Beijerinckia sp. 28-YEA-48: one gene and its partner. The protein of the gene in region 2 binds, or shares a complex with, the protein of the main gene of each other region. Links are inferred from orthologs where the notes say so. Each region holds a gene or a part of one and is shown on either strand. Other genes may lie near its edges. The genes, in order: ctaD and cyoA.

Region 1 (11,171 bases), 3.3 Mb from region 2 along the record:
AATCGGGATTAGCGGTGCGATCAGCCAGGATAAGAACTTCCGACGGACCAGCGATCATGTCGATGCCGACCTTGCCAAAGACGCGGCGCTTGGCGGCGGCAACGAAGGCATTGCCGGGACCGACGATCTTCGCCACCGGCGCAATGGTCTGCGTGCCATAGGCAAGCGCGGCAATGGCTTGGGCGCCGCCGACTCGATAGATTTCATCGACACCGGCGATATCAGCGGCCGCGAGCACCAAAGGATTGATGATGCCATCTGGCGTCGGCACCACCATGACGATGCGCGGCACGCCGGCAACCTTGGCCGGCACGGCATTCATCAGCACGGATGAGGGATAGCTCGCCGTGCCACCGGGCACATAGAGGCCAACCGCTTCCACCGCGCTCCAGCGCCAGCCGAGCTCAACGCCTTCCTCGTCGCTGAAATGCACATCGCTTGGCCGTTGCCGCTGATGAAAGCTGAGAATGCGGCGATGGGCGAAGTGCAAGGCTTCCAACGCCGTCTTGTCGCAAGCGGCAATCGCGGCTTCGATTTCCGGGCGCGAGATGCGCAAGCCAAGAGCGGCCACATCGACACGATCGAACTTCAGCGACAGGTCCACCAGTGCCGCATCGCCGCGGGCCACCACATCCTCAATGATGGCGCGCGCCGCATTGTCGACGTCCTCGGACACTTCACGCTTCATGGCAAGCAGCGCTGTGAATTCGTGCTCGAACCCAGCATCGCGCATATCCAGCCGCACAGGCATACACAACTCCTCGTCGCGCGCGTTTCCGGCGCGCTCAACCTTGAAAATTATTTATCGGTTTCGCCGAGCGGGTGCCCGGGCACGGCGCGCGCCGGCCAGCGCCCACCAAGATCGCGCAGTTGCGCATCGATACATTCGACATGCAAACGCACCGCCGCACCGCCGGAGAACACGAGGTCGACAATGCCGCCAGGCGCTTCGTCTTCGGCGAAGGTGATCCCCAGCAGATTGAGCGTCGTCTCACGGTTATGCTGATCGAAGCCGGACAGGGCCGCCTTCTGCACGCTGTCGAAATGCAAGCCCGCGCGTGTGCGTTCCGGCTTGCCCGCCGCCGCCGCCAACCAGTCGAACCGACAGCCGACCAGCGCGAAACGGCGCTGCGCCGGCAGATAGGTCATGTCGGCGACGCGGAAGATGGCGTCCTGCATGGCGGCCGACAACACTTCCACGTCCTCGCCGTCGAGAGCGAACAGGCGGAGCGGTTCGGAGAATGTTTTCGTCGGCGCGTTCATGGGTTCATATCATAGGCTTATGTGTTGGGCCGTCTAGTTGGCCCGTCACGTTGGGCGATCTAGCCCGGATCGCTCACGCGTTCGATCATCGCGCCGCAGCCTGCCAGCTTATGCTCAAGCCGCTCGAAGCCGCGATCAAGATGGTAGACGCGATGGACCGTCGTCTCACCTTCCGCCGCCAACGCGCCGATGACAAGAGACACCGAGGCGCGCAGGTCCGTCGCCATCACCGGCGCCCCCTTCAGCTTCGGCACGCCCTCGACAATTGCCGTATCGCCATCAAGCCGGATTTTGGCGCCAAGCCGGGCCAGTTCCTGCACGTGCATGAAACGGTTCTCGAAAATCGTCTCGGTGACCCGCGACGTGCCCGAGGAGCGGGTCATCAAGGCCATGAACTGGGCCTGCAGATCGGTCGGGAAGCCGGGGAACGGATCGGTGGTCACATCGACCGGCGCGATGCCCGCGCCATTGCGCTGAATGCGGATGCCATGATTGTTCGAGGTGACGGTGGCGCCCGCTTGCGACAAGTGATCGAGCGCCGATTGCAGTAGATCAGGCCGGACGTTTTCGAGGAAGACATCGCCACCGGCCATCGCCACCGCCATGGCGAAGGTGCCAGCCTCGATGCGATCGGGCAAAACCGCATGCTGGGCGCCGCTGAGCGAACCAACACCGGAAACTTCCAGCTCGGACGTGCCGATGCCCTTGATGCGCGCACCCATTTTGACAAGGCAATTGGCGAGATCGGTCACTTCCGGCTCGCTGGCGGCATTGCGGATCAGCGAGTCGCCGTGCGCCAACACAGCGCCCATCAGCGCCGTATGGGTGCCGCCGACCGTGACTTTGGGGAAATGAATTTCGCCCCCGCGCAGGCCTTTCGGCGCCTTGGCGACCACGTAGCCACTGTCGATATCGATCTGCGCGCCAAGCTTTTCCATGGCCAGCAGCAAGAAATCGACCGGGCGCGTGCCGATGGCGCAACCGCCCGGAAGCGACACCCGCGCTTCGCCCATGCGCGCCACAAGCGGCGCCAGCACCCAGAAGCTGGCGCGCATGCGTGAGACCAGTTCATAGGGGGCGACGGTGTCGACGATATCGCCTGCGGTGAAGCGGATGGTCTGGCCGGCATTGGCGCTGTCGCCGTTGCGCTTGCCATCGATCATGTGATCGACGCCATGGTTGCCGAGGATGCGGATCAACATGCGCACGTCGGCCAGACGCGGCACGTTCTCCAGAACCAGGGTTTCCTTGGTCAACAGAGAGGCGATCATCAGCGGCAGTGCCGCGTTCTTTGCCCCCGAAATTGGAATTGAGCCGTTAAGTTTCTGCCCGCCGACGATTCGAATCCGGTCCATCTGCACTCTCAATAGGTGGCGCCGCCACGGACGCTGGTTGCCCCCTTTCTAACATGATTCCGGCCAGATCGAGGCCCCAATCACGGATCTTCCCGGTCTTCACTGGTCTCGCCCCCCGACTTGCGACTGCGGGACTGGTCCTTGCGGCGCTTCAGATTGTCCCGCAGCGCCTGGGCCTGGCGGCGCAGGCGCGCCCCGGCGGCCACGGTCTTGGAATTGGGCGCAGGCGCTTTTGCGCCGGAATCGGCCGTTTCGCCTTCGGTTTTCGTGTCGGAAGCCATAGGGAATGACATATAAACCTGCCGATCGGCGGGCAAGTGGTCCGATTTGAGCACCGCCGATTTGGGGAATTCACTATGTCGCGACGCCGCGCCGATGTTGTCCTGGTCGAGAACGGCCATTTCGAAAGCCGGGCGCGGGCACGGGCCGCGATCGAAGCCGGGCTGGTCTTCGCCAACGGCAAACAGGTGCGCCGGCCCTCGGAAGAACTGCCTGAGGACGTCGAAATCCGCGCCAGCGCTCCCCATCCCTGGGTATCGCGCGGCGGGCTGAAGCTGGTGGCGGCCCTGGATGGCTTCGGAATCGACCCGAAAGGCCGCATTTGCCTCGATGTTGGGGCCTCGACCGGCGGTTTTACCGAGGTTTTGCTGGCGCGCGGCGCCGCCCGTGTCCATGCCATTGATGTCGGCCATGGCCAATTGCATGCCCGCTTGCAGCACGACCCCAGGGTTTTGGCCCGCGAAGGCACCGATGCCCGGCAGCTGAAGCCGGCCGATTTCGTCTCGGAAGCCGGCGTCGTGGAAGCGCCAGATCTGATCGTCTGCGACGTCAGCTTCATTTCCCTCGCCCTGGTCCTGCCGCCGGTTCTGGCGCTGGCAGCGCCGGGGGCGCAGTTGGCGGTGCTGGTCAAACCGCAATTCGAGGCTGGGCCGGGCAAGGTCAACAAAGGCGTGGTGCGCGATCCCCTGGTGCATGACGCCGTGTGCGCGAAAATCCGCACGCTGGTCGAAAGCCTCGGCTGGCGCTGCCTGGGCCTCCTGCCCTCGCCGATCGAAGGCGGCGACGGCAACCGGGAGTTCCTGCTCGGCGCGCGGCGCGATTAAGCCATTCGCTTTGCGCCCCGGGACAGGCTAGACAACCCCATGTTTCGCGCCAGCACTCTCACCATCGAACGCCTCGGACAGCGCGGCGAAGGCATCGCCGTCAATGATAATACGTCGGTTTTCGTTCCCTACACCGTCCCCGGCGATGTCATCGAAGCCGAACTCGACGGCACCCAGGGCAAGCTGGTCAAGATTCTCCAGCCGTCCCCCGATCGGATCGCCGCCTTCTGCACCTATTTCACCGCCTGCGGCGGCTGCGCCGTGCAGACGCTTGCGCCGGCGCCCTATGCTCAGTGGAAACGAGATCTCGTCAGCGCGGCCCTCACGCATCAGCGCGTCGAGGCGACCGTGGCGCCGCTCATCGACGCCCATGGTGCAGGGCGGCGGCGGGTCACGTTTCATACCCGCATCCGGCGCGATGCCCTGGAGCGCACGACAATCGAAGTCGGCTTCATGCGCGCCCGCGCCCATGACATCATCGACATTGAGGCCTGCCCGATCCTGGCACCGGCGCTGGACGGCGCGGCCCATATCGCCCGGCGCATCGCGCAATTGCTGGCGCAAACCGGCAAGCCGCTCGACATATCGTTGACCGAAAGCCTGGAAGGGCTTGATGTCGATATTCGTGGCGTCGGCAAACTCAGCCCGCCTTTGCGCCAGCAGATGGTCGAACTGGCGCAGCACATCAATCTTGCCCGGTTGTCGAATCATGGCGAAGTGATTGTCGAGAACCGGCCGCCACGCCTGCGCATGGGCCAGGCCATTCTGGTCCCGCCGCCAGGGGCTTTTCTGCAAGCAACGGAAGCGGGCGAAGCGGTGCTGGCGGACCTCGTCCGCAAAGCGATCGGCAAGAGCAGCCTTGTCGCCGATCTGTTCGCTGGCGTCGGCACATTCACCCTGCGCCTGGCCGAGATAGCGCGGGTTCACGCGGTCGACACTGACGCCGCCATGGTCAATGCCCTGAGCCGCGCCGCGCATAACACGCCCGGCCTGAAGACGATCACGGCTCAGGCGCGCGATCTGTTTCGACGTCCCCTCGCCGTAGCGGAACTGAAAGATTATGACGCCGTCGTCTTCGACCCGCCACGGGCCGGCGCGGAAACGCAGGCCAAGGCGTTGGCGCAATCGGACGTGCCTGTGATCGTCGCGGTGTCGTGCAATGCGCAGACCTTCGCCCGCGACGCGAGCATCCTGATCGAGGGCGGCTATACGCTCGGCACGGTCACGCCGGTCGATCAGTTTCGGCACTCGCCCCATGTCGAGGTCGTCGCCACCTTCCGCAAACAGTCCTCGCGGGCGATCAAACGCAAACGCAGCATACTGGGTTAGAGTTGCGTTGTATCAACCGGCGCGCAGGCGGCGCCAGGCCACCAGAGCAAAGATGACCAGCAGTGTCACCGCTAGGCCGAACCAGGTGAACGCGTAGGACAGATGATCGTTGTGGATGTTGACGGTGGTGGCGCCGCCGCGCAACACCGCACCCTGGGCATTCGGATCGGCATCGAGCGAAAAAACCGCCGCGTCGTTCAAGCCCAAAGCCTTGGCGATGGCCGGCGGATCGCGCGTGTACCAAGTGTGCTGCGCCGGATCGTCTGATGGCGTGAACATGTTGCGGTCTTCCGGCCAGCGCAACACACCCGACAGAGTGACGTTGCCTGTCACCTGATCGGCCACACGCTGCGCCGGATCGCGCAGACGCTCCGGCACGAAGCCGCGATTGACGAGAATCGAGCCGCCGCTTTCAAGCCTTAGCGGCGTCAATACATAGAAGCCCGCTTCGCCCAGGCCGGAACCTGCGGTGCGAAAGACAAAGGCTTCCTTGTCGTGATCGAAAACACCTTTCACCGTCACGTGCCGGTATTCGTCCGCAGCCTGTGACAGCGAAGACCAAGACGACGGCAAAGGCTGCGGCGGCGCGTTGAGACGTTCGGCGATCTGGGCGAGCAGCCCTTCCTTCCAAGCCAGCCGCTGCAATTGCCAGAAGCCCAGCGACATCAGGAACGCAAAAGCGGCCAGAGCGAATACCGCCGGCAGCAGGAGCGAGCGGGCGCGCATCGCCCGGTCAGCACTCATGGCTCGAGACGGCCCTGTTCCGCCTTGTTGCGATATTGCAGGGCGACGAGCAGCCCCTTCAGCGGTCGCAACAGACCGAGGCAGACGATGAGCGTCAGCGGCATGAAGATCACCATATGAACCCAGAACGGCGGCTCGTAATTCAGTTCCGTCCACAGTGCCGCGCCGAGCACGAGAAAGCCCGCGAACAAGGTGACGAAAACCGCCGGACCATCGCCGGAATCCGCGAATTTATAGTCGAGCCCGCAGGCGTCGCATTTCGGCGCCAGATTGATGAAGCTGGTGAACAGCCGACCTTGCCCACAGCGAGGGCAGCGCCCAGCGAGCCCGGTCGAATACGGCGACTGCGGCGGATAGTGCCCGTCAAAATCCATCTCGACCTCCGAAACAGAAAGGGCGGCTCAGCGCCGCCCTTGTTGTTATGTCAGCGCCGGCTTTAGTGCCCGGCGATCGGGGCGCCGTGATTGCCCCAGACATAGATGCAGCAGAACAGGAACAGCCACACCACGTCGACGAAGTGCCAATACCAGGCGGCGAATTCGAAGCCGAGATGCTGTGTCGGTGTAAAATGGCCGGCATAGGTGCGGAACAGGCAGACCAGCAGGAAGATGGTGCCGACCAGCACGTGGAACCCGTGGAAGCCCGTCGCCATGAAGAAGGTGGCGCCGTAGATCGAATCCTTGAAGCCAAACGGCGCGTGCGCATATTCATACGCCTGCACGCAGGTGAAGATGGCGCCGAGGATGACCGTCAGCCACAGGCCCTTCTTGAGACCATCGCGATCGCCATGCAGCAACGCGTGATGCGCCCAGGTGACGGTGGTGCCCGACGTCAGCAGGATCAGCGTGTTAAGAAGCGGCAGATGCCAGGGATCGAACACTTCGATGCCCTTCGGCGGCCAGACACCGCCGAGGAATTCGGCGCGCGCCACCTGATGCGCCTCGTTCGGGAACAGGCTGGCATCGAAGAACGCCCAGAACCACGCCACGAAGAACATCACCTCGGAGGCGATGAACATGATCATGCCGTAGCGATGATGAATCTGCACGACGCGGGTATGGAAACCGCCTTGCGCCTCGCGCGTCACGTCGGCCCACCAGGCGGCCATGACGTAGAGGATGCCGATAAAGCCGACGCCCGCGATATAGGGCCCGAGCTTCAGGCCGAACATCATCATGCCCTTCATCCACATGATGGCGCCGACCGCCGACAGGAAAGCCGAGATCGAGCCGATCAGCGGCCATGGGCTCGGATCGACGAGGTGATAATCGTGGTTCGGTTTGGCGTGGCCGTCAGCCATGAGCGTCCTCGTTGGGTCGTAGATGGTCTTAGATGATCTTGTTAGAGATTGGCCTTATCCGCTTCCTTCGCCGCCGCAACGGGCGACTTCTGGCGGACGGGCATGAACGTGTACGACAGGGTCAGGCTCTGCACCTGTCTCATCGTCTCTTCTTTTTCGAGCGCCGGATCGAGATAGAACACGACGGGCATATCCATGCTCTCGCCGGGGCCGAGTGTCTGTTCGGTGAAGCAGAAGCAGGAGATCTTGTTGAAGAAGCCGCCGACCTGGTCAGGCGCGACATTGTAAGTGGCGATGCCCGTCACCGGCTTATCGGAGCGGTTGACCGCCTTGTAGAACACCGTCGCGGTTTCGCCCGTGCGCAGCCGCATCTGGCCGATCTCGGGTTCGAAGGTCCACGGGATGCCACCGCCGACATTGGCGTCAAAGCGCACGGTCAGCGTGCGTTCGCCAAGACCTGTTGCCGGCCCTTGGGCAATGATCGGGGTACCGCCGAAACCGGTGGTCTTGCAGAACATTTCATAGAGCGGCACAGCGGCAAACGACATGCCGAGCATGAACAACGAGGTGCCAGTAACGGCAATCGCAATGCGGCGATGCGCCCGCGCCTGCGGCGACTTGCTCTGAGTCTTGCTTTGCTTTGGGTCGTCCGGAAGTTCGCTCATAGCTTTTCCTACAACGGCCGATCGAACACGCCCGCGCCAAGCTTGGCCCAGGTGATGACGTAGAACAGCAAGGCGACGAAGCCGATGGTCAGGCCCAAAGCCAGATTGCGCGCGCGGCGGCGCTTCTCCTGCTCAGGCGTGAGCCGGATACCGGGAGGATTGTCGTTCTGGGCGGGTTGATCAACCATGGCGCTCACTCAGAATCCCCATCGGGCGAGACAATTCTCGACGACGACGACGGCGAAGAGAACGAAAAGATAGAGAATCGAGAAACCGAAAAGCTGCATGGCGGCCCGATCGGCCGAGGCACCGGTGCGCACAAGCCAGACCCGCACGGCGAGCGCCAGCATGGCGAGCCCCGCCACCGCCGCGATAACACCATAGACCGGCGAGGCGAAACCGAAGAACCAAGGCGACACGCCGAGCGGCGCCAGCAGAATCGTGTAGAGAAGAATTTCGAGCCGCGTGTGATCCGGCCCTTTGACATTCGGCATCATCGGCACGCCGGCGGCGGCGTAATCCTTCGACTTGACCAGCGCCAACGCCCAGAAATGCGGCGGCGTCCAGATGAAGATGATGGCGAAGAGAAGAACGCTCGACAGGCTGACGCTGCCCGTGGCGGCCGCATAGGCGACAACCGGCGGAAAAGCACCGGCGGCGCCGCCAATGACGATGTTCTGCGGCGTCGAACGCTTCAGCCACATCGAATAGATGACGGCATAAAAGAAGATGGTGAAGGCGAGCAGGCTCGCCGCCAGCCAGTTGGTGGCGATGCCGAGCAGAACGACCGAGAACGCCGACAGGATGAGACCGAACGCCAGGGCTTCGCCCGGCTGCACCCGGCCCGAGGGGATCGGCCGGGTTTTCGTGCGGCTCATCACCGCGTCGATATCGGCGTCGTACCACATGTTCAACGCGCCCGAGGCGCCAGCGCCGATGGCGATGGCGAGAAGCGCGGTGAAGCCCAGCACCGGATTGATCTTGACCGGAGCGATCAGCAGGCCAGCGAGCGCCGTGAAGACGACCAGTGACATGACGCGCGGCTTGAGCAGCGCGAAATAGTCGCCCGGGCCCGCCAGCGACACGAGCGCAGGATCGAAACCGTTCTGGTCGCTGACGAGACTCATTTACTCAACCTGCTGCGCGCAATGGCGCTTTGCCTAAAGGAGGTCGGCCCAAGGGGGGCCGACTTATTAGTGGTCCGAGCCGGTGATACGCGGCAACGTCTCATACTGATGGAACGGCGGCGGCGACGGCAGCGTCCATTCCAGCGTGGTGGCGCCTTCGCCCCACGGATTGGCACCGGCGGGGATCTTACGCGCGAACGTCTGCCAGACGATGTAGAGGAACAGCAGCACGCTCAGACCGGAAATGTAGGAGCCGTAGGACGACACCTCATTCCACAGCAGGAACGCATCCGGGTAGTCGACGTAACGACGCGGCATGCCGGCGAGGCCGAGGAAATGCTGCGGGAAGAACGTCAGGTTGACGCCGATGAACATCATCCAGAAGTGAATCTTGCCGAGCGTCTCGTTGTACATGTAGCCCGACATTTTCGGGAACCAGTAGTAGAACGCGGCGAAGATCGAGAACACGGCGCCCAGCGACAGCACGTAGTGGAAGTGCGCGACGACATAATAGGTTTCGTGCAACTGACGGTCGATACCGGCATTGGCCAGCACGACGCCGGTGACGCCACCGACCGTGAACAGGAAGATGAAGCCGATCGCCCAGATCATCGGCAGACGGAAGGTGATGGAGCCGCCCCACATGGTGGCGATCCACGAGAAGATCTTCACGCCCGTCGGAACCGCGATGACCATGGTCGCGAACACGAAGTAACGCTGCGTGTTGAGCGACAGGCCGACCGTGTACATGTGGTGAGCCCACACGACGAAGCCGACGAAGCCGATGGCGACCATCGCATAGGCCATGCCGAGGTAGCCGAAGATCGGCTTCCGCGAGAAGGTCGAGACGATGTGGCTGACGATGCCGAAGCCGGGCAGAATCAGGATGTACACTTCCGGGTGACCGAAGAACCAGAACAGATGCTGGAACAGGATCGGGTCGCCGCCGCCTTCCGGATTGAAGAAGGTGGTGCCGAAGTTACGATCGGTCAGCAGCATGGTGATGCCACCGGCGAGAACCGGCAGGGACAGAACCAGCAGGAAGGCCGTGATCAGCACCGACCAGGCAAACAGCGGCATGCGGTGCAGGGTCATGCCCGGCGCGCGCATGTTGAAGATGGTGGTGATGAAGTTGATGGCGCCGAGGATCGAGGACGCGCCAGCCAAATGCAGCGACAGAATGACGAAATCCATCGCCGGGCCGGGGTGACCAGCATTGGACGACAGCGGCGGATACATCACCCAGCCACCGCCGAAACCGTGCATGCCCGGCGGACCATCGACGAACATCGAGATCAGGAGCAGCGAGAACGACGCCGGCAGCAGCCAGAACGAGATGTTGTTCATCCGCGGGAAGGCCATGTCGGGCGCGCCGATCATCAGCGGCACGAACCAGTTACCGAAGCCGCCGATCAGCGCCGGCATGACCATGAAGAAGATCATGATGACGCCGTGGCCGGTGATGAACACGTTGTAGAGATGCTTGGCGTGATCGAGCGAACCGTCGCCCGTCAGCATCTTGGAAATCCACGGGAAGATGTGGACGCCAGTGCCCGCGAGTTCGGCACGCATGGCGATAGACAGCGCCGTACCGATGAGGCCGGCGAAGATCGCGAAGATCAGATAGAGCGTGCCGATGTCTTTATGGTTGGTCGAATACAACCAGCGCCGCCAGCCTGTCGGCAGCGGGTGCGCATCGTCATGATGGTCGTCGTGGGTGGCTGCGTGAGTTGCCATGTTCGTATTCCTTGAAAACCTTCGACTACATCAAGCTGTGGCGCGATCAGTTACCCACGGCCGCCGCGAGGCGGACCGGAGATTCAACTTCTGCGAATTTCTTCTGACCTTCGGCAAGCCAGGTCTTGTAAGCCTCTTCGCTGACCACGCGGAACACGATCGGCATATAGGCGTGGTCCTTGCCGCAGAGCTTGGAGCACTGACCGTAGTAGATGCCTTCCTTCTCGGCCTTGAACCAGGTCTCGTTCAGACGACCGGGCACCGCGTCGATACGCACGCCGAAGGCGGGAACGACGAACGAATGAATGATGCCGACCACATCAGCGGTGACCTGCATGCGGATGATCTTGTTGACCGGAACGACCGCTTCATTGTCGACGTCGAGGAGGCGCAGCTTGCCGGGGGCGAGCGTGTCCTGATCGAGCAGGCGCGACTGGAACTCGAAACCGCCGCCTTCATCCTTCGGATAGGAGTAGGTCCAGGCCCAGGACGCGTTGCCGGTGACTTTCACCGTCATGTCCGCATCGGGAATGATGAGCTGGTGGTTG
Region 2 (11,110 bases):
CTGGCTCCCGCAAAGGCGCAAAGAGAAGACGAGCCATGCTACCAGCGCAATGATCGTTCCCGTCTAAACCACCTCGGATTGTTCAGCCGGAGGAAGCATTTGCGGCCAGTCAGCGGGCGGTGCCATCCAAGCGCAAACGAAGATGGTGCCCTCCGCTCGCTGTGAGTTCTCCCCCAATCTTTCGAGGACCGTTCGTAGTGTTGCTCCAATCCCGTGATAGCTCCTCCGGCTTCGGGCCGCGGGCAGCCGGGAGAATGATCGTGTTGAGACCTGTTTCGCTTTTTCTCCTCATCCCCCTCGCCCTCTGGCCAGCGCTGGCGAGTGCTCGGGGAGGCGGCCATATGGGCGGTGGCTTTGGCGGAGGCGGCGGGTTCCACAGCGGGATCCATGGCGTCCATGGTCCACATGGCCTGCACGTTCCCGGTGAACGGCGCGCGAACCGTTCCGATATCGCCATCAGCACCTATGCTGCGGTCGAGATGACGTCGACGACAGACGCAACCCTCGTCCCTGCCCTAACCACCAAGCTGACCGAGAGCCTGCCAGCTTTCAATGGCCGGCTTGTCTCCCACGACACCAGCCCCAGCGCCATAGACGGCGTGCCACCGACAACGTTCTTTTTGGTCGCCTTCAATACGACCCAGGAAGCCGATGGCTGGAGGGTTTCTCAGCCGTTCAAGAATTTCGAAACCGATGCGCAAAAGGCCGGCGTTCGCATCTTCACCGTCAATGCCCTGCCAGTCATGCAGCAGCCCGAACCCCACAGCGCCAGCCGCGACGAAGAAGAGCGCTCCTATCAGAAGCTGATCAATGGTGGCAACCAGACCCTCAAAAAGATCCAGGACATTTGCCGCGGTTGCTAGGGCAAATCCCGTTTCGAAAGAAATGCGATTTTGCCTGGCTCCTCGCTTCAACCCGTCTTAGTCGTATTTCACTGAGCTTACAGCCCCGGCTGCATGCGCATATCCATGAGATTGCCCGGCACCATCATGTTGGCGTTGAGGTGATACATGATCCACAGGGATCCAGCGATGACGATGCCGACAATGAGAACGCCGAAGGCGAGCGCGATGACATTGTTGGTGTTGTCGGGGCCGGTCGTGATGTGCAGGAAGAACGCCAGATGCACGCCCATCTGGCCGATGGCGAGCGCCGCCAGCGCCATCGGCACGCCAGGCGTGTAAATAAAGCTCGTTCCGCTCGCGACCCAGAATGAACCGGCCGTCAGGGCAGCCGCCAAGACGAAGCCGATCAGATAATTGCGGACGGCGCCCGCGATATCGTGATGGTCGCCTTCCTGATCGCCAGGCGCGGTATCCGTGTGCCAATCGGTGTGGTTGTGATGATGGTTGCTCATGGGCTTGTTCCCAGAAGATAGACATTGGTGAAAATGCCAACCCAGATGATATCGAGCGCGTGCCAGAACAAAGCAAAGCTCAGCCCGCGCCGCATGATGTCGGGCCTAAAACCCTTGGCCCAGAACTGCGCCATCATCGTCCCCAGCCACAACAAGCCCACCGTCACATGGGCGCCGTGCAGCCCGACGAGCGCGAAGAACGACGACAGGAACGCACTGCTGCTGGGCCCGTGGCCTGCCGCCAGCATATGGGCGAATTCGCGCAGTTCGAGATAGAGGAAGCCGGCGCCCAGCAAGCCGGTGATCAGATAGAAGATCTGTGTCCAAAGCATATTGCGGACGTTGCTGGCGATCGTCGCCATGCCGCAGGCAAAACTCGACAGCAAGAGGAAGGCTGTTTCGAGCGCCACCGTGTTCAGATCAAACAGATCCTGGGGGCCAGGCCCTCCAGCGGTCGCGTGCGACAGGACGGCATAGGCCGCATAGAATCCCGAGAACATGACGAAATCGGAGAGCAGAAAGATCCAGAAGCCATAGGCACTGATGATCCGCTTGGAGGCCGGCCCCTTGAACTCCTCGTTGGCCCCCGGCCACAGGCCCAGTTGATTGGGATCGTGGTCGATCTCGCGCGCAGGCGCGATGGCGGTAATGCCCGGTTCACGGCCTTCGACCAAAGCAATGCGCGCCTGACGCCGCTCATGATCGATCCGAGCCACCTCCGCGGCCGGCAGTTCATATTCGGAACGGTCGCGCCAGGCGAAGACGACAAAGACGGCAAAAGCTCCGAAAAGACCTGCCAGAACCATCCACCAGATGTGCCAGATAAAAGCGAAGCCCGTCACGACAGCGAAGAATGACGCCACAAAGCCCGTCGGACTGTTGCGCGGCAATTCGATATCCGCGTAATCAGGCAGATCGGTCAGCTGATGCTGCGCAAGCGCGATCTGCTTGATCCCCCAATAGGCCTCTTCCCCAAACACATTGGGCAGCACCGCGAAATTATAGGCCGGCGGCGGCGAAGCCGTGATCCATTCCAGGGTTCGCCCGTCCCAAGGATCGCCGGTGGTGTCGCGCAAGGCGGCGCGATGCTTGATCGAGTAAACGAGCTGGCCGATCTGACAGAGAATCCCACACAGAATGAGCCCGGCGCCGCCGGCGGCCACAAGCAGCCATGGCTGCCAACCCGCAACATCATAACTCTGCATGCGTCGCGTCATGCCTTGGAGACCGAGAACATAAAGCGGCATGAAAGCTACGTAGAAGCCAACGACCCAGAACCAGAAGGCCGCCTTCCCCCATCGTTCATCGAGCTTGAAACCGAACGCCTTCGGAAACCAATAGCTGTAGCCGGCGAAACAGCCAAACAGCAGTCCACCGATCAGCACATTGTGGAAATGCGCGACGAGAAACAGCGAATTGTGCAGGACAAAATCGGCGGGCGGGATCGCCATCAGCACGCCGGTCATGCCCCCGATCGTGAACGTCACCATGAAGGCAATCGTCCACAGCAGCGGCGTGTAGAAGCGAATCCGGCCGCCCCACATCGTGAACAGCCAATTGAAAATCTTCACGCCGGTGGGCACGGCGATGATCATCGTCGCGACACCAAAGAAGCCGTTGACATCGGCCCCTGCCCCCATGGTGAAAAAGTGATGCAGCCACACCATGAAGGAGAGCACGCAGATCGCCATCGTCGCCGCGATCATCGAGCGGTAGCCGAACAAGGGCTTGCCGGAGAAAGTCGAGACCACTTCGGAAAAGACGCCGAAGGCGGGCAGGATCAGAATGTAGACTTCCGGATGTCCCCAGGCCCAGATGAGATTGATATACATCATCGGATTGCCACCCGCTTCCACCGTGAAGAAGTGGAAGCCGAGATAGCGATCCAGCAGCAGCATGCCGAGCGTCGCCGTCAAAATCGGGAATGCGGCAACGATGAGTAGGCTGGCGGCGAGCGCCGTCCAGCAAAAGATCGGCATATGCGTCAGTGTCATGCCTGGCGCACGCACCTTCAGAATCGTGGTGACGAAATTGATCCCGGTCAGAAGCGTTCCGACGCCTGATATTTGGATGGCCCACAGATAATAGTCGACCCCGACACCTGGCGAGAATTGCAGCTCCGACAGCGGCGGATAAACCAGCCAGCCGGTCTGCGCGAATTCGCCGATCAAAAGCGACATGTTGACGAGCAGCGCCGCCGACGCGGTCAACCAGAAGCTCACCGAATTGAAGGTGGGAAACGCCACGTCGCGAACGCCGAGCTGCAAGGGAACGGCGAAGTTCATCAGCCCAATGACGAATGGCATCGCCACCAGAAAGATCATGATCGTCCCATGGGCCGAAAAGATCTGATTAAAGTGATCGGCCGGCAGATAGCCTTGCGAAGCATAGGCCATGGCCTGCTGCGAGCGCATCATCAGCGCGTCGATGAACCCGCGCAGCAGCATGATCAGCGCCAGCAGGCAGTACATGACGCCGATCCGTTTGTGATCGACCGAGGTGATCCACTCGTGCCACAGATAGGGCCAATAGCCTTTGACGGTGATCCATCCGAGCACGGCGACAATGCCAACGACCACCGCGAGGGAAGCGATCAACGGGATCGGCTGATCGAGCGGAACGGACGACCAACTCAGCTTGCCGAGCATTACGGCTTCCTTTCCATCCGTCGGGAGGCACCATGCTCCATGCCGCTCCCAGCAGCTGACGAGGATCCACTGGACGCGGTCCCAGAGACGATCTTGTCGAACAAGCCCGGCTCGACAGAGCTGAATATGCTGGGCGCAACGTTCTTGCTGGGCTTCACCAGATCGGCATAGGCGGCTTGATCGAGATGCGGCCCCGTCGCCTTCGTGCTGGAGATCCAAGCCGCGTAATCAGCGGGCGCCATGGCACGCGTCTCGAACCGCATGCCGGAAAAGCCCTCGCCGCTGAACTGAGCCGAGAGACCTTCGAAGGTTCCGGCACGATCGGCCTGCAGGTGGAGCTGCGACGTCATGCCCGCCATCGTGTAGATCTGGCTGCCGAGCTGCGGCACGAAGAAACTGTTCATCACACCCGAAGACGTCAGGCGGAAATGAACCGGCCTGCCGACAGGAATGACCAGCTGATTGACGGTGGCAATGCCATCGTCTGGATAGATGAAGAGCCATTTCCAATCGAGCGACACCACTTCGATCTCGACAGGCTTATCCTTGCTCGGCAGCGGACGATACGGATCGAGAGCTTGAGATCCGAACCAGGCGATGCCGCCAAGAAAGATGACGACCAAGGCCGGGATCGCCCAGACGATCAATTCCAACGTCCCGGAGAAGGCCCAGTAAGGACGGTATTGGGCTCGGGTATTGGAAGCGCGAAACCACCAGGCGAAGGCCAGCGTCGCTACGATTGTCGGCACGACAATGACCAGCATGATTGCGAGCGCATTGAACAGGATCAGCTTTTCGGCGGCCCCGACTGGTCCCTGCGGATCAAGCACGCCGCTACACCCCGCCAGGGGTAAAGCAAGAGCTCCTATCGCGATGCGCGCTGATCTTGCGAGCAATGGCATATCCTCAAGGAAGCAGGATACCAGCCTATTCAACCCCTGAGGGCTTCGCAATGAATTTACGGACGTAATAATACTATCGTTATACGATTTTTATGATCCAATCCCGTATGACCGCACAAGAAACAAAAAGCCCCAGACCTCTCGGTCCGGGGCTTCGTCGTTTCAATCCAGCCGATGTTTAGCGGATCGGCGGCAGCAGATCGTCGTCGGCCGCGTTGGCATTGTTGATCGGGGCGCTCTGCGCCACAGCGCCACCACCGAAACCGTCGCGGCGATAGATGTCATCGCGGAACTGGATGAGATTCTCGTTCGCCCAGGCGGTGATATAAACCCAATAGACATTGACCGCCGGCGTCAGGCGCACGTCGATGCGCTGGCCGGACCGGATGGCCTCGTCGATCTTGGGACGATCCCAGCCGGGGTTGTCCTTGAGCAGCCAGGCGACATAGTCGCGCACGTTCTGCACGCGCACGCAGCCCGAGGAGACGAAGCGATAGTCGTCGCCGAAAATGCCCTTGGCCGGCGTGTCGTGCATATAGACGCCATGCGGATTGGCGATGTCGATGCGCACGAAGCCGAGCGAGTTGATCTCGCCGCCCGGATCTTGGCGGAACATATAGTTCGTCGCTTCGTTGGAGTTCCAGTTCACCTGCGAGGGCTGCAATTCCTGGCCCTGGCGGGTGAAGATGCGGATCTTGTTCTCGGTGAGATAGTTCGCATCCTGCTGCATCTTGGGGATCAAATCCTTGCGGATGATCGAGGCAGGAACCGTCCAGAATGGGTTGAAGTTCACCGACAGCGCGCGCGCCTGCATGACGGGCGACTGGCGATCGATCTTGCCGACGCCGGCCTGGTGATGGGTGGCGATCTGGCCGTTCTCCACCGTCTCGACGGCGGCGGCGGGAATGTTGAGCATAACGTAGCGGTTGCCGAGGTTCCCGGAAAAGGCACGCAAGCGCACCAGATTGGTCTCGAGCTGGCGGATGCGGGTCTGGATCGGCACGTTCATCTCGGTGAACGTCTGCTTGGCGACAATGCCGGTCTGGCCGATGCCATGACGAGCCTGGAAACGGCGCACGCCGGCCTCGACATAGGAATCGAACACCGGAGAATCGCCGGCCTGCTGGTCAAGGTCGCCGGTGATGATCAGGCGCTGGCGCAAGGACACCACGGCCGGGCCGCGCGAGCCGATCTTGAGGGTGGCGTTGGACGGCACCGTCTGCCAGCCGCCGCGACCGGCGAGCGCTTGATATTGCGCGATCGCCTGCTCGGTGCCCGAAATGGTCTGCTGCGACAGGAGCGGCGTTTCGGAACGCGGCACGCGCAGGCGCGCGTCGCCGTCGAATTTCTGCTGCCATTCGGCCTGGCCGCTGTCGAAGTCATCGGCCGCAAAGGCGGAGGCCAAGGGAAGCCCCAACGCCGCGCCGGTGAAGCCCAAAGTGAAGGCGCGCCGCGAAATTGATTTCATATTGTCACCCAAAGCCTTGCTCCAGAAATCTGAATCACCGCTATAAAAAACGCTCGCGAAAAGCGGGCGCGGATTACACGGGAACTGAACCTCGTATTGGTACGGCGCCGTGCGCCCCGCGCTCGAGCGATTGCAAAATCCGCCGCGAGCAACAGTGATGTACCGTTATATGCTTAAAAAGGAACGAACAGTCGGGCCAAATTAGGGCGACTGCGGCGTAAATGGGCAACACAAGCTTGTGAAAGACCGTTAAAGATCAAGGGTGTGACCAAGGTCACACAGTGGGATGCGCGGCGCAAGGCGTTGAGCGGTCAGTTTTACCTGACCAATCAGGCGGCTTCCGACACTGGGTTGGTGCCCGAGGGACCGCCCCGGCGGCGCAGCAGCAGCGACGTCTCGGCCAGAAGCTGGCCGTCATCGAGGCGGGCGCGGGCGCGCATATGTTTGAAGAGATCGTCCATGACGCCGGCGAGCCGGGCGTCCCCCTGCCCTTCGGCGAGACGGGTAGCAGCGGTGCGGACGGCTTCCGCTTCCACCGCGAAATTTTCCTCAGCCTGAGTGAGACGCTGCGACAAATGCACCAAACGGGCAATGCGGTCGTTCATATGAGCCTCCGCCTCTCCGTGACGCGTTTTGCCGGTCTTAAGTCATGGCTCTAGGTGGCCCGCCCGGCATTTCCCGTTACTCAACGCACAACACCAACTTTCGTTGCAGCGAGTATCGTCGAAAAAGTTGGAAATCTGATGACAGTCGCCAGCAGCTTTGGATTCAAATAAGCGCGAAAACCCGCATGAAAATGCGGGTTTAACGCGAACCGCTCATATCAGGCAGCCTGTGCATGATCGCGAATTTTCTCGGCCCGCAAAATGAAGGCGGCCTCGGCCAACGCCTGCCCCTCTTCCATCTTGCCCTGGGCGCAGAGCCGGCGCACCAATACGTCCACCTTGACGGCCAACCACACATCGCACCGCTCACGCGCCAGTTTTTCAGCCGCGTCGCGCGCAACGCCGGCATATTTGCGGTCTTCACCGCCAGCCTGCCAAAGCTGGTCGGCGATCCGATTGAGATCGTCGCAACGGGTCATCTTCATCGCACTCCCTTTTCTTGAGGGAGAGACAGAACACGGCACAAGGGCGAAAAGATGTGCCGATTGGCACATAACAAGGAAATCGGCCGAAAAATTCGCCACGAATAGGCCGCTCTCCGCCCTCAATGCCGGACGGGCGCAACCGCCGGATCCGGCAAGCCGAGCGTGCGCCCCGGATAGCCGGCGGCGTCGAAATAGCGGGTCGCGCCGAGCACCTGCATCACCACCTTGGTGATCTGCCCGTGCGCATCCGGCGCCGAGACCTGCACGGTCGACTGCCATTTCGGCATGGCGCCATTCGGCATCGCCTCGATGGTGACGCGGCCGACGAGCTTGCCGACATCCTTGATGTGCAGCCCCAGGATGCGCGCCATGGTCTTGCCGATGTCGGCATTGCTCACCGGCGCCGGATCGACGAAGGCCTGGCGGAAGTCCGGCCCGAGCGCGCCGCCAATGATCGCCGTATCGGCGCGGCTGAAACTGCCGTGCATGCCCTGCCCCTGCTGCAACACCGTGTCGGCCACTTCGACGCCGCAGGCCAGCGGATCGGCGCAGCCCGTCGAGAAGCTGCGGAAGTTGACGACGATCGCCGGCATCGGCGTCACGGCCGAACCCTTCAGATCGATGGCCGAGATCGGCAGCGTGCCGGGAATAGGCCCGAGATCGTCGGAGACGAACAGGCCGCTAACATAATCCTGAGCCGAAAGGATATCGACAACCTTGCGCGCCAGGTTGCGATCGCCCTCGGGGATATAGACCAAATCTGATCCGCCATTGGCGGCGATGACGACCTTGGAGTGATCCTGGTCACCGCCGATCAAAGCATTGCCCTTCGAGGGATGGGCGCCTGCGACAATCGCCGCATATTTGGCATCGGGATCGAGCATCGGCATGTCGAGACCATGGGCCAGATCAATCGCCACGAAGCCCAGCGGCAGGAAGCGCTGGAACACATCCTTATAGCCCTGCGTCGCCGCATAGCTCGTCGCGCTCTCCTTCGAGATCGTTGAGAAACCATGGTCCGCGGTGATGATCACGTCAGTCGTTTCATCAAGGCCGAGCGTCTTCAGCGTCGCCAGCAGTTCGGCCAGATCGTGATCGGCATTGCGGATGGCGGCAAGCGAAGTCGGGCCGTTGATGCCAGGAACCAGCCGGTTCAGGCTGTCGCCCTGATTGTGCTGGGTGCCGTCGGGATCGCGTGACCAGAACACCATCATGAACGGCTTGGCCCGCGCCTTGAACAGCGGCAGCACGGCTTTGGTCGCTGCGTTGAGGAAATAATCCTGCTGGGTGACATTGGCCTGCAAGGTGCCGGGCTTGAGCATATCGCCGGCCTGACCGTTGTCGCCACGCCCCGGCGCTTCCAGGCCAAGACCGGCGGACTTCAGCCGCTGCTGCACATCCTCGCTCAAGGGCACGCCGCCGGCGCGTCCGGTCATGTCGTCGATGGTGAGCGTCTGCGCGCCCGTGCGTTCGGTATGATCGAAGATCAGGGCCGGCCCAAGCTTGCCGATCGTCGCCGTGCTGATGCCGGCAAGCCGCGCCGCCTTCATCACCGTTTCCTGATTGAGATAGTCGCCAGCGAAATGCTCATCGACATCGGCCAGCACCGGATCACTTTCCAGAAACGGCGTCAGGCTGTTACCGGCGCCCGGCACCTGAAAGCCGGCATTGATCGTATTGCTGAAATCGCCGGTGTCGCCGAGCTTATGGCCTGTCGCCATGGCCGAGGCATTGGCGGTGGTGAAGGTCGGAAACATCGAATGGGTGTTGGTGAAATGCACGCCCTGTTTCCACAGCGCCGTGATCGCCGGAGCCGTCTGCGCATTGACCATCCCCGGCCGCAAACCATCGGCGACGAAGAGCAAAACATTGTGCGGGCGAGCGGCGGCTATGGCTGGTTCGGCCAAAGCTGGTTCGGCCAAGGCGCAAAGCGCGCCTAGCGCTCCCAGAACAAGAACAGAGCGACGCATGGCAGTCTCCAGCTGGAACAGAGCTGTTCTCGGCCTATGCGCCCTCTGTGACAGTTTTATTGCAGAGCCGAGGCCAATGTCCGCTTAGAGCGACAGCGTCAGTTTGCCGCCACGCGCACGTGAGCAACATGTCATCATACGATGGTTCTCCGTCCGCTCGGCGCGCGTCAATACCATGTCGCGATGGTCGATCTCGCCATCGATGACGCCGACCTCGCAGGAACCGCACAGACCTTCCTCGCAATCGCAGGCGACATCGACGCCTGCCGCATGCAAAGCCCGCAGCAAGGTCTGATCCCGCGCGACATGAAGCGTGCGGCCGGAGTCACGCAATTCAACCTCGAACGCCATTTCCTTCGACGGATCGAGCAGCAGGCCCGAGCCGCTGAAATGTTCCACATGCAGGCGACCGTCAGGCCAGCCCGCCGTCAGGTCCTCGATCTCGCTGAGCAGACGCTCCGGCCCGCAGGCATAGACCTGCCAGCCCTGAGCCAGCTCGTTCACCAGGGCCGCAAGCGCCAGCCGACGCCCATCGGCCTTGCAATGCACGTGCAGGCAAGCGCCATGGTCACGCACGACCCGCTCGATCAAAGGCATCTCGCCGCGCGAGCGCCCGGCATAATGCAGTTCATAGGGCTTGCCGAGCGCCTTCAGGCGATCGGCCATGGCGATGATCGGCGTGATGCCGATGCCCGCCGCGATCAGCACATAGCCATCCGCCGCTTCATCAAGGCGGAAACGGTTCGATGGCCCACGTGTGCGCAGGATCATGCCTTCCGTGACCTGCCCGTGGATGAACCTGGACCCACCGCGTCCGTTGTCCTCGCGCAGGACGGCGATTTCATAGGTCGATGACGCCGGATCGCCGCACAGGGAATATTGGCGGTCGAAGCCATCGACGAGCACGTCGATATGCGAACCCGCGGTCCAGTTCGGCAGGCGGCGGCTATGCGGATCTTCCAGAACCAGCCGCACGACCTGATCCGTCTCGCGATGGATGTGCTTGACCCGCAGCGGACGGGCGATCTCGCGCTTCGACGGCGCGCCGATCTTGAAATCCTGATGCCTGTCGAGCAGCGCTAGATCGCGTCGTTCTGGATTTTGCGTGGGATCCCACTTCACCCATAAATGTTTTGGGCCACGGAAAGACGTGTTCGGCAGAAATTCGAACGTCTGCGGCTCCAGTTGCATATGCGGCAACCGCTTGGTGAATTCCTCAAGGAAGACCCGCATTTCCATGCGGGCGATATTTTTGCCCATGCACTGGTGGCTGCCATAGCCGAAGGACAGATGATCGATCGCATTGCCGCGATGCAGATCGAGACTAAAAGGATTTTCGAACTGCCGCTCGTCGTGATTGGCCGAAGCCATGACGATCAACAGCTTTGCCCCCTTCTGGATATCAACCCCGCCGACCGTCGTATCGGCAGTAACCAGGCGACGCCAGGCGACGATCGAGCCGGCACGGCGCAGACATTCCTCCACCGCGTTAGGAATAAGCTCGGGATTTTCGCAGAGCTCCTCCCACGCTTGACGATCGGAGAGCAGCAAGCGGAACGCATTGGCCGATGCATAGGACGTCGTTTCGTGCGCCGCGACCAGAATGGCCATCATCATCGAGCGCAGATAGGATTCCGTTACCACGTCCGGGTGCTTGTGATGCTGGCGGATGGAG

The links.
Region 1: the proteins of cyoA (region 2) and ctaD are in contact, whole or in part, in a solved structure (PDB 7CUB), measured with the Escherichia coli proteins. The link is inferred for Beijerinckia sp. 28-YEA-48 from one-to-one orthologs.

Annotation. Positions count from the first base shown.
Region 1 is NZ_FNSI01000001.1:4,289,392-4,300,562, forward strand. Bases 8,289-11,171 are described here. They hold ctaD (cytochrome c oxidase subunit I), read right to left. Parts: upstream 10,624-11,171; coding sequence 8,953-10,623; downstream 8,289-8,952. Other genes in these bases: BLW50_RS20160 (heme o synthase), read right to left, coding at 8,289-8,886; coxB (cytochrome c oxidase subunit II), read right to left, coding at 10,670-11,171. In the rest of the region: hisD (histidinol dehydrogenase), read right to left, coding at 1-751; BLW50_RS20110 (DUF2948 family protein), read right to left, coding at 799-1,263; murA (UDP-N-acetylglucosamine 1-carboxyvinyltransferase), read right to left, coding at 1,323-2,618; BLW50_RS20120 (hypothetical protein), read right to left, coding at 2,699-2,911; BLW50_RS20125 (TlyA family RNA methyltransferase), read left to right, coding at 2,975-3,721; BLW50_RS20130 (class I SAM-dependent RNA methyltransferase), read left to right, coding at 3,761-5,050; BLW50_RS20135 (SURF1 family protein), read right to left, coding at 5,063-5,794; BLW50_RS20140 (DUF983 domain-containing protein), read right to left, coding at 5,791-6,168; BLW50_RS20145 (cytochrome c oxidase subunit 3), read right to left, coding at 6,231-7,094; BLW50_RS20150 (cytochrome c oxidase assembly protein), read right to left, coding at 7,136-7,759; BLW50_RS20155 (hypothetical protein), read right to left, coding at 7,768-7,947; more of BLW50_RS20160, read right to left, coding at 7,957-8,288. UniProt on the Escherichia coli protein: Cytochrome bo(3) ubiquinol oxidase is the terminal enzyme in the aerobic respiratory chain of E.coli that predominates when cells are grown at high aeration.
Region 2 is NZ_FNSI01000001.1:995,152-1,006,261, reverse strand. What follows is about bases 2,954-5,775. They hold cyoA (ubiquinol oxidase subunit II), read right to left. Parts: upstream 4,902-5,775; coding sequence 4,005-4,901; downstream 2,954-4,004. Other genes in these bases: BLW50_RS04750 (L,D-transpeptidase family protein), read right to left, coding at 5,086-5,775. Outside these bases: BLW50_RS04770 (hypothetical protein), read left to right, coding at 261-863; cyoD (cytochrome o ubiquinol oxidase subunit IV), read right to left, coding at 941-1,357; more of BLW50_RS04750, read right to left, coding at 5,776-6,375; BLW50_RS04745 (hypothetical protein), read right to left, coding at 6,705-6,980; BLW50_RS04740 (hypothetical protein), read right to left, coding at 7,199-7,465; BLW50_RS04735 (alkaline phosphatase family protein), read right to left, coding at 7,585-9,435; BLW50_RS04730 (cytochrome P450/oxidoreductase), read right to left, coding at 9,520-11,110. UniProt on the Escherichia coli protein: Cytochrome bo(3) ubiquinol terminal oxidase is the component of the aerobic respiratory chain of E.coli that predominates when cells are grown at high aeration.